3 regions of the Streptomyces sp. P9-A4 genome follow, and region 3 is predicted to be linked to each of the others. Evidence: riboswitches for the same ligand, from Rfam matches in the RefSeq annotation. Region 3 holds a riboswitch; each other region holds the start of a gene.
The links. A riboswitch is a leader RNA that binds a small molecule or an ion and turns the genes downstream of it on or off. The one in region 3 is predicted to bind cyclic di-AMP.

Region 1: another riboswitch for cyclic di-AMP. It lies ahead of V4Y03_RS12935 (transglycosylase family protein); the one in region 3 lies ahead of V4Y03_RS26005 (M23 family metallopeptidase).
Region 2: another riboswitch for cyclic di-AMP. It lies ahead of V4Y03_RS29145 (M23 family metallopeptidase); the one in region 3 lies ahead of V4Y03_RS26005 (M23 family metallopeptidase).

Annotation. Positions count from the first base shown of each region.
Region 1 is NZ_JAZIFY010000001.1:2,888,568-2,891,793, forward strand. It holds gene eno (phosphopyruvate hydratase) at 1-732, opposite strand, end outside; gene V4Y03_RS12935 (transglycosylase family protein) at 1,047-1,781, opposite strand; cyclic di-AMP (ydaO/yuaA leader) riboswitch at 1,785-1,958, opposite strand; gene V4Y03_RS12940 (transglycosylase family protein) at 2,217-3,226, opposite strand, start outside.
Region 2 is NZ_JAZIFY010000001.1:6,481,803-6,485,028, forward strand. It holds gene V4Y03_RS29140 (tyrosine-protein phosphatase) at 21-842, opposite strand; cyclic di-AMP (ydaO/yuaA leader) riboswitch at 1,216-1,372, shown strand; gene V4Y03_RS29145 (M23 family metallopeptidase) at 1,375-2,346, shown strand; gene V4Y03_RS29150 (SGNH/GDSL hydrolase family protein) at 2,499-3,226, shown strand, end outside.
Region 3 is NZ_JAZIFY010000001.1:5,763,477-5,766,702, forward strand. It holds gene V4Y03_RS26000 (M16 family metallopeptidase) at 1-784, shown strand, start outside; cyclic di-AMP (ydaO/yuaA leader) riboswitch at 985-1,150, shown strand; gene V4Y03_RS26005 (M23 family metallopeptidase) at 1,163-1,933, shown strand; gene V4Y03_RS26010 (GntR family transcriptional regulator) at 2,113-2,796, shown strand; gene V4Y03_RS26015 (HPr family phosphocarrier protein) at 3,016-3,226, opposite strand, start outside.

The sequences.
Region 1 (3,226 bases), 2.9 Mb from region 3:
GTCGAGCGCGAGCGCGACGTCGGAGCCCGGGGTGTAGCCGGCCTCCTTGATGGCCTCGACGATGAGGTCGAGGGCGGCGCGGTTCGACTCGAGGTTCGGGGCGAAGCCGCCCTCGTCGCCGAGGCCGGTGGAGAGGCCCTTGCGCTTCAGCACACCCTTGAGCGTGTGGTAGATCTCGGCGCCCCAGCGGAGGGCCTCGGAGAAGGACTCCGCGCCGATCGGGGCGATCATGAACTCCTGGATGTCGACGTTGGAGTCGGCGTGCGACCCACCGTTCAGGATGTTCATCATCGGAACGGGCAGCAGGTGCGCGTTCGGGCCGCCGAGGTAGCGGAAGAGCGGGAGGTCCGAGGCCTCGGACGCGGCGTGCGCGACGGCGAGGGAGACGCCGAGGATGGCGTTGGCGCCGAGCGAGCCCTTGTTCTCGGTGGCGTCCAGGTCGAACATGGCCTGGTCGATCAGGCGCTGCTCGGTGGCGTCGTAGCCGACGAGCTCCGGGCCGATCTGCTCGATGACGGCGAGGACGGCCTTCTCGACACCCTTGCCCATGTAGCGGTTCGGGTCACCGTCGCGAAGCTCGATGGCCTCGAACGCACCGGTGGAGGCGCCGGACGGAACAGCAGCACGACCGGTGCTGCCGTCGTCGAGGCCGACCTCGACCTCGACCGTGGGGTTGCCTCGGGAGTCCAGGATTTCCCGGGCTACGACGACGTCGATGGACGGCACGAGCATCTCCTTTTTGGGATGTGACGCTGGATGTGACGCATGGCCGGCGCAGGGTCGACCGGCCTTGCGACAAGAGCCTAACCGGCTCGGAGCCTCCGGCCAGCCGGGCGCCCGCCCCCTGGGACGAAAAAGGACCCAAGGGCATGTATCTCGGGACGAAGGACCCCGGATCTACTGGACAGTAACCACAAAAAGCGCCCCCGGAACGGGGGAACCCCGGCCCGACGCGCACGGGGGGAGGGCGCGTCGGGCCGGGGTGGTCACCGCGGGAGGGTCGTGAGGTCCATGTGAGCCGCCGGACTCACCGGGACCGCCGGGCCTTACTTCAGGTGGAGCTGCTGGCCCGGGTAGATAAGGTCGGCGTTCTCGACGACGTCCTTGTTCAGCTCGAAGAGCTTGGCCCAGCCGCCCTTGACGCCGTGCGCCTGGGCGATCTTGCTGAGGGTGTCGCCGGCCGCGACCTTGTACTCGCCGTCGCCCTTCTTGACCGTCTTGCCGGCCGGGGTGGTGACGGTCTGCTTGGCGGCCTTCGGCGCGGCCTGCTGCTGCGCGGCCTTCTTCGGGGCCTGGCGCTGCTCGCTGCGGGTGGTCGGCTGCTCGGCCTTCCGCTCCTGCTTCGGCTGCTGGCGCGGCTGCTGGGTGGCGGTCTTCGGGGTGCTCTCGGCGGCGCCGCCGTCGTAGGAGGCACCGGAGAGGCCCACGCCACAGCTCGGCCAGGCACCCTTGCCCTGGCCCGCGAGGACCTTCTCGCCGATGGCGATCTGCTGGGACTTCGACGCCTGGTTGGCGGTCGAGGCGTAGGCGGTGCCGCCGTACGCGGCCCAGGTGGAGGCCGAGAACTGGAGGCCGCCGTAGTAGCCGTTGCCCGTGTTGATGGACCAGTTGCCGCCGGACTCGCACTGGGCGACGCGGTCCCACTCGGAGACCGTGGCGGCCGAGGCGGTGCCCGCGGTCATCAGCGGGGCGGCGACGGCGACACCGGTGACGCCGACGAGCGTGGCGACCTGGGTGGCCTTGGAGGGACGACGGTGTTTGCCCTTACCGGAAAACAGCATGGAAATACTCCTCACCGACGCCTGTGAGGTGAGCTGTCGGGTTCGGGCCGGAAAGTTGCCCGGCCGCGTGTCCTTGCACGCGGCTTCACCCCAAGCCCGTCGTCGGCCGTCTTTCTCAACGGCCGGGACCGGCACTTACCTTGGGTCCCCCACTCCTGCCTTCGGCGCTGACGCGACGACTGTTCCCATCGGCCGACGGCAGGATTCGGCGTTTCGGTCGACGGGGCCCGCGGTGGCGAGCGGTGACGACCGTAGACACAGACCCACCGGAAGTTCAAAGAGGCGTATTGCGGAAATATCGCCCCTGCTTGCCTTCCGGTTGGGGGCGTTTGTGCAGGTGAGAGGTAACGGGAGCGGATTTCTCGGACGAGACACGCCAGTTGGGGCGAAGAGACCCATGTCTCACTTGCCCAGAACCGGACATTTGACCCCGAATCACTCCGCCTTCGCGAGCGGACCGTTCGTCAGGTCGAGGCTCTGACCAGGGAGGATGAGGTCCGGATCGATGCCGACGGTCCGGCGGTTGGCGTCATAGAGCGCCGTCCACCCTCCGGGGAGTTCGTTCTGCCGCGCGATGTCGGACAGGCTGTCACCCGGCCGCACGGTGTACGCGCCCGAAGTGCCGGAAGTGTCCGTTGCGCCCGAATTCTTCATGGCGTCAGGCGTGGGCGCCGCCGCGGTGTCCCCCGCGAGCTCGACGCCGGTCGAGGCGTGTCGGCCCGATTCGGGCGAAGTGCCCGACTTCGTACCGCTCTCCGGAGCGGCCCCGCCCCGGTGCTTCCCGGTCCCGGGAGTGGCCGACGACACGCCATCGCCCGGCGCGCCGGGCGTGGCGGACGTGTCCGGCGTAACGGATGTATCGGGCGTGGTGGGAGTGGTCGGAGTGCCCGGAGCGGTGGGCGTGCCCGGCGTCGTGGCCGCCGGGGGCGTCGTCGGCGCGGTGGGGGCCGCAGGGGCGGTCGGGGCGCCGGGAGCCGCGGGCGTGGCCGTACGGGCGTCCCGCTCCGCCGTCCGCGCCGCCTGGGCGGTGCCGGTGGACGGCAGACCCGAGGTCCGGTTCGACTCGGCGACCGGTCCCGCGGGGGCCTTCGGCAGCGCGGCCGGGCCCGGGTTCACGCCGGGGGCCGTGCCGTCGTTCTTCAGGCCGGCGATCGGCGCGCAGGTGGCCCATTCCAGGGAGCCCTTCGCGAGCGCCTTCTCGGCCACCGCGATCTGCTGGGCGCGGCTGGCCAGGTCGGGGCTGGGCGCGTACGCCAGGCCGCCGTGGCGCTCCCAGCTGTCCTGGGTGAACTGGAGGCCGCCGTACATGCCGTTGCCGAAGTTGGCGCTCCACTGGCCACCGGACTCGCACTCGGCGACCCGGTCCCAGGTGGCGGCGTCGGCGGCGGAGGCGGATCCGGTGGCGAGCAGCGGCAGCGCCATGGCGGATCCGGTCACGCCCGCGG
Region 2 (3,226 bases), 720 kb from region 3:
CGGGCCCGGACCGCCGGGGCTCAGGCCTCCGTGAGCAGGCGCTCCCGCAGCCGCTCGCGGGTCTCCGGGGCCAGCTTCAGGCCCTCGGCGAGGTAGGCGTCCACCGAGCCCCAGGTCCCTTCGATGGTCTCGAAGGCGCCCCGCAGATACTCCACCCGCGCGTCGAACAGCGGGCTCAGCAGCTCCATCACCTCGGGCGACATGGCGTCGGAGGCGGTGGAGCTGCGACGCACCTTGTAGCGGCGGTGCGGGTCGTTCGACTTCACGTAGTCGGCCTCGATGGCATCCCGCTCGACCCCGAGGGCGAGCAGGGTGATCGCGATCGAGAGCCCGGCGCGGTCCTTGCCGGCCGCGCAGTGCATCAGGACGGGGACGCTGTCCTCCGCGAGCGCGTGCAGGACACGGCTGTGCTCGGCGGTCCGCTCGACCACCATCTTCCGGTACGAGTCGGACATCCGGCCGGCGGCCTTGCCGTCGCCGAGGATCTCCCGCAGCTGGACGAGGTCCCCGTCCTGGACGAGCTTCCAGAACTCCTTGCCGTCGGCCGGGTCGTTGAGCGGTATGTTCACGTTCCGCGTGCCGGGCAGCTCGACGTCGGGCCCCTCGAGCTTACGGTCGGCCAGGTTCCGGAAGTCGAAGACCGTGTGCAGCCCCAGCGAGGCGAGGAAGGCCGCGTCCTCCTCGGTCGCGTGGGCGAGGTGGCCGCTGCGGAACAGGCGGCCGGGGCGCACCGCGCGCCCGTCCGTCGTCGGCAGACCCCCCACGTCCCGGAAGTTGCGGACCTCGGCCAGCTCGGGCTCGTTCGCGTCGGCGGGCGGGACCTGCGGCAGCTGCTGCGTCACGGCTGCTCCTGTTCTCTCGATCGATTCCTGGGGCAATCATCTCGGGTGCCGGCGGGGGAGCACACCCCCTCGCTCTGGAATGGGCGATCTGTCCGTATTGAGGAGTTCGCCATAACCCGCCCGGGTTGCAGGGGAGATGGGGATCGCTGCGTGAGCAGCGTCATAACCGTGACGGACCGTGCCTGATCGTCTTTTCCAAATGCCCCCCGGGAAAAGGAGATCGAGGGACCGTCATCAACGGAGGGTGACCGGAATTCCGGCCGGATATCGCGGAATCCCGGAGCAATTGAAAACCCCGGCTTGTTCACGCCGACCCCACTCGTCTAGCGTCGCGCTCAATCCGGACGGACCGCCGAATCCTGCCACCGACCGGAATCCGCACTCACCCGTACAAGGCAGGAGCGGGGGACCCAGGTAAGTCGCCGATCCCTCCAAGAAGGACGGCTCGGGGTGAAGCCGCGTGAGAACGCGGCCGGACATCTCCAGTCCGAACCCGACAGCTCACCTCGCAGGCGCCGGAGAGGAATTCGCCATGCCCGCAAAGGGTAAGCACCGCCGCACCATGCCCAACCGCCTGGCCCGTGGCATCGCCGCCGCCGGCACCGGAGGCGCCGTCGTCGCCCTCCCGCTTCTCGGAGCCACCGGCGCCCACGCCGCCGAGCAGGCCGCCCCGGCCGCCGCCCCCGCCGCCGCCCAGGTGAAGGCCGCCGCCGCCCCGGCCGCGCCCACCGCCGCGAAGGCCGCGCCGAAGACGTACGCCGTCGTCCGCGGCGACTACCTCTCGAAGATCGCCGCCGAGCACCACCTCACCGGCGGCTGGCAGAAGCTGTACGAGGACAACCGACAGGTCGTCGGCGAGAACCCCTCGCTCATCATGCCCGGCATGAAGCTCACCCTCGGCGCCAAGAGCACGGCCCCGGCCGCCGCCCCGAAGAGCACCGCCAAGGCCGCCCCGAAGGCCGAGCGCAAGGACTCCGCGAAGAGCTCCGGCGACACCACGCGCGCCTCCCGCGGCTCCGAGCGCGCGGCAGCCCCGGCCGCCGTCACCTCGGACTCCGCCACCACCTCGCGGTCCTCCGGCTCCTCGGCCTCCGCGTCCGGCTGGGTCACGCCCGTCAGCGGCGGCGGCTTCTCCACCCCGTACCACGCCTCCGGCTCCATGTGGTCCTCCGGCTATCACACCGGTGTCGACTTCATCGCCTCCTCCGGCACCACCGTCCGCGCCGTCGGCGCCGGCACGGTCGTCTCGGCCGGCTGGAGCGGCGCGTACGGCAACGAGGTCGTCATCCAGCACGCCGACGGCAACTACTCGCAGTACGCCCACCTCTCCTCCCTCTCCGTCTCAGCCGGCCAGTCCGTCAGCGGCGGCCAGCAGATCGGCCTCTCCGGCTCCACCGGCAACTCCACCGGGCCCCACCTGCACTTCGAGATCCGCACCTCGCCGAGCTACGGCTCCGACGTGGACCCGCTGGCCTACCTCCGCCAGCACGGCGTCTCCGTCTGACGCCCACGGAATCTCCGGCGGCCCGGCACGTGTGTGCCGGGCCGTCGGTGTATTCCGGCTTGGCGAATTCTTTATCGGTGGCATATGTCACCCTGAGTCAACCCCTCCTTACGGTCGCGTAGGTCACATCCGAAAGGGAAGGATGTGCTCCCGTGGCAGACGATTCGAGATCAACAGACAAGAACGCATTCGGGTCGTACGCGGCGATCGGTGACAGCTTCACCGAGGGCGTCGGAGACCCCGGACCCGACGGGACCTACGTCGGCTGGGCGGACCGCTTCGCGGTGCTGCTCGCCGACCAGCTGCCGGAGCACGACGCCTTCCGCTACGCCAACCTGGCCGTACGTGGGCGCCTCCTCGATCAGATCGTGGCGGAACAGGTCCCCAGGGCGAAGGAACTCGCCCCCGATCTGGTCACCTTCTGCGCCGGCGGAAACGACATCATCCGCCCCGGCACGGACCCCGACGACGTCGCCGAGCGCTTCGAGCGCGCCGTCGCCGAACTGACCTCCGCCGTCGGCACCGTCATGGTGACCACCGGCTTCGACACCCGCGACGTGATCCTCCTCAAGCACCTGCGCGGCAAGATCGCCACCTACAACGGGCACGTCCGGGCCATCGCCGACCGCTACGGGTGCCCCGTCCTCGACCTGTGGTCGCTGAAGTCCGTCCAGGACCGGCGCGCCTGGGACGACGACCGGCTGCATCTCTCGCCCGACGGCCACACCCGGGTCGCGCTGCGCGCCGCCCAGGTCCTCGACATGCCGGTCCCCGCCGACCCGGACCAGGCGTGGCCGCCGGTTCCCCCGCGCGGCACGCTCGAAGTGCGCCGCGACGACATCCACTGGGCGAAGGAGTACCTCGTGCCGTGGATCGGGCG
Region 3 (3,226 bases):
GGCGCACGTCCGGCCCGCGACGGCCACCGCCGTGGTCGTCGGCGACCTGACCGGCGTCGACCTGGACAAGGTCCTCGCGGAGACCCTGGGCGCCTGGACCGGCGAGCCGGCCGAGCCGCTCCCGATGCCGCCGATCACCGCGGACGACACCGGACGGGTCGTCATCGTGGACCGTCCGGGCGCCGTCCAGACCCAGTTGCTGATCGGCCGCATCGGCGCCGACCGGCACGCCCGCGTCTGGCCGGCCCAGGTGCTGGGCTCGTACTGCCTCGGTGGCACCCTCACCTCGCGACTCGACCGGGTCCTGCGCGAGGAGAAGGGCTACACCTACGGCGTGCGGGCCTTCGGGCAGGTGCTCCGCTCCGACGCCGAGGGGAACGGCGCCGCGATGCTCGCCATCAGCGGTTCCATCGACACTCCCAACACCGGCCCGGCTCTCGACGACCTGTGGAAGGTGCTGCGCACCCTGGCCGCCGAGGGGCTCACGGACGCGGAGCGCGAGACGGCCGTGCAGAACCTGGTGGGCGTCGCGCCGCTCAAGTACGAGACGGCCGCCTCGGTCGCCGGGACGCTCGCCGACCAGGTCGAGCAGCACCTCCCGGACGACTACCAGGCGCAGTTGTACGCGCGCCTGGCCGAGACCGGCACGGTCGAGGCGACCGCGGCCGTGGTCAGCGCCTTCCCGGTGGACCGGCTCGTCACCGTCCTGGTGGGCGACGCGGCCCAGATCGCGGAGCCGGTGCGCGCGCTCGGCATCGGTGAAGTGACGGTCGTGACCGGCTGATTCCGGTCGCCGAACCGGCAACGGAGAACCCCGACGGGATGGTTCGTCGGGGTTCTCCGCTTTGTCCGTATTGACGGTAAGTCTCATCGTATGGCCTGTGGCATGTCTTACAAAAAGCGTGTCTGGTTGGTGATCGACAGGCGATCCGCATAGCGTCGGTGCGGCTGTTCGTCAGTTGCACGCGCCGCATCCGCGGCATCGGACAGTCATCGCCGAGTCCCCGTCAGGCGCGAGCCTGGGGAGCCGGGGACCCACACGTAGTCCCTGGGGTGAATCGGGCGCCTTCGTCTCGTACGGAGGGGCTCGTAGGAGACCTTCCTGCTCCGAACCCGTCAGCTAACCCGGTAGGCGAGAAGGAAGGAAAGGACCAGCCCCTCCATGGCGTTCACCCGTGCCACCGGGAAGCATCGTGCTCCGAGCCGGACGGCGCGCCGCACGGCGGGTATCGCCGGCGTCGCGACGCTCGCCACCACCGGCGTCATCGGAACCCTCGCCTCCCCGGCGCTCGCCGCCGACACGGACAACCGCTCCGTCGAGGACACCGGCCTCACCCGGGTCATCACCGAGGACTCCCTCGCGGACCGGCTCAACGCCCAGGCCGACGCCCAGGACCGGGAGGCCTTCGAGGCCGCCGCCAAGGCGAAGGCCCAGGCGGAGGCGAAGCGCAAGGCCGAGGCCCGCGCCAAGGAGATCCGCCAGGCCAAGGAGCGCGCCGCCCGCGAGGCCGAGCGCCGCCGTCTGGCCTCCTTCCAGCTCCCCGTCGACGGCTCGTACGTGTCCACCGGCTACAAGACCGGCGGCTCGCTCTGGTCCTCCGGCAGCCACTCCGGCATCGACTTCCACGCCGCTTACGGCAGCAACGTCGTCTCCGTCGGCTCCGGCACCGTCGTCGAGGCCGGCTGGGGCGGCGCGTACGGCAACAACATCGTCATCCGGATGCACGACGGCACGTACACCCAGTATGGCCACCTGTCCTCCATCGACGTCCACGTCGGCCAGAGCGTCGAGCCCGGCCAGCACATAGGCGTGTCCGGCTCGACCGGCAACTCGACCGGCCCGCACCTCCACTTCGAGGCGCGCACGAGCCCCGACTACGGCTCGGACATCAACCCGCTGTCCTACCTGCGCGCCCGCGGCGTCAACGTCTGACACCGACGGCGCGCATCGCAAAAGCCCCGGCTCGTGCTGAGCCGGGGCTTTTCGTCGGTCAAGAACCCTTCACATTCCGTGCGGCCATCGGAAATACCGGCGGGCTGCAATAGAGTCGGAGACCGGGCGCGGAAAGGCGCCGATCGAATTGTCTCGCGCGACCAAGGCGGAGGTCGGACATGCGCATTCCCGCGCACTCGGTATGCACGGCGATCCGGGACGACATCGTCTCCGGCGTCTTCGAGCGGGGGAGCCGGCTGACCGAGGACCTGCTCGCCCGTCGGTACGGGGTGTCCCGCGTCCCGGTCCGTGAGGCGCTGCGCACCCTGGAGTCGGAGGGCTTCGTCGTCACCCGCCGTCACGCGGGGGCCCAGGTCGCCGAGCCCACCGAGCAGGAGGCGGCCGATCTGCTCGACATGCGGGCGCTGCTCGAACCGCTGGGGGCGGCGCGGGCGGCCCAGCGACGTACGGAGGCGCATCTCAAGGTCCTCCGCGGCCTGGTCAGGCTAGGTCAGGAGCGGGCCAGGCGCGGCCAGGGCGAGGATCTGCGCTCACTCGGCGGCTGGTTCCACGAGACGCTCGCGCAGGCCTCCGGGAGCCCCGCCCTGACGGCGCTGCTGACCCAGCTACGGCACAAGATCGCCTGGATGTACGCGGTCGAGCAGCCCGAACGACTGGTGGAGGCCTGGGCCGAGCACGGCGCGATCGTGGACGCCGTGGCGCGCGGTGACGCCGAGCGGGCGAGGGCGCTGACGGCGCTGCACGCGGAACGCTCGCGGGCGCTGCACCGGCTCAAGAGGCCGGACCGGGGTCGTGTGAGGGTTTCGCAACATGTCGTCAACACGGCGAGCGCCCGGAATTAACGAGGGCGCCGTATACAAGGAATGGGAATTCGGCGGGGTATTTCGGGGTGCCCGTAATGCCTCTTGCTGTCGTCCGTCCTTTTGTGCTGCCGGGGAACCGGGCGGCACGGGAGGGCGAAAGAGGGCGAGTGAAAGCCAGGCGGAAAGCGAAGGGCCGTGCCCGCCGGGATTCCGGCGGGCACGGCCCTTCGTCGTACGGGTGGGTCGGGTGGACCCGGATCAGACGGTCTCGGGGAGCTCGTCCAGGCCCTCCGCGACCAGCTTCGCCAGGCGGTCCAGCGCGACCTCGGCGCCGTCGGCCTCCGAAGCGAGGACGATCTCCTCGCCGCCCTGCGCGCCCAGACCGAGCACCGCGAGCATGGAGGCGGCGTTCACGGGCGTGCCGTCGGACTTGGCGATCGTCACCGGAACGCCGGAAGCCGTGGCGGCA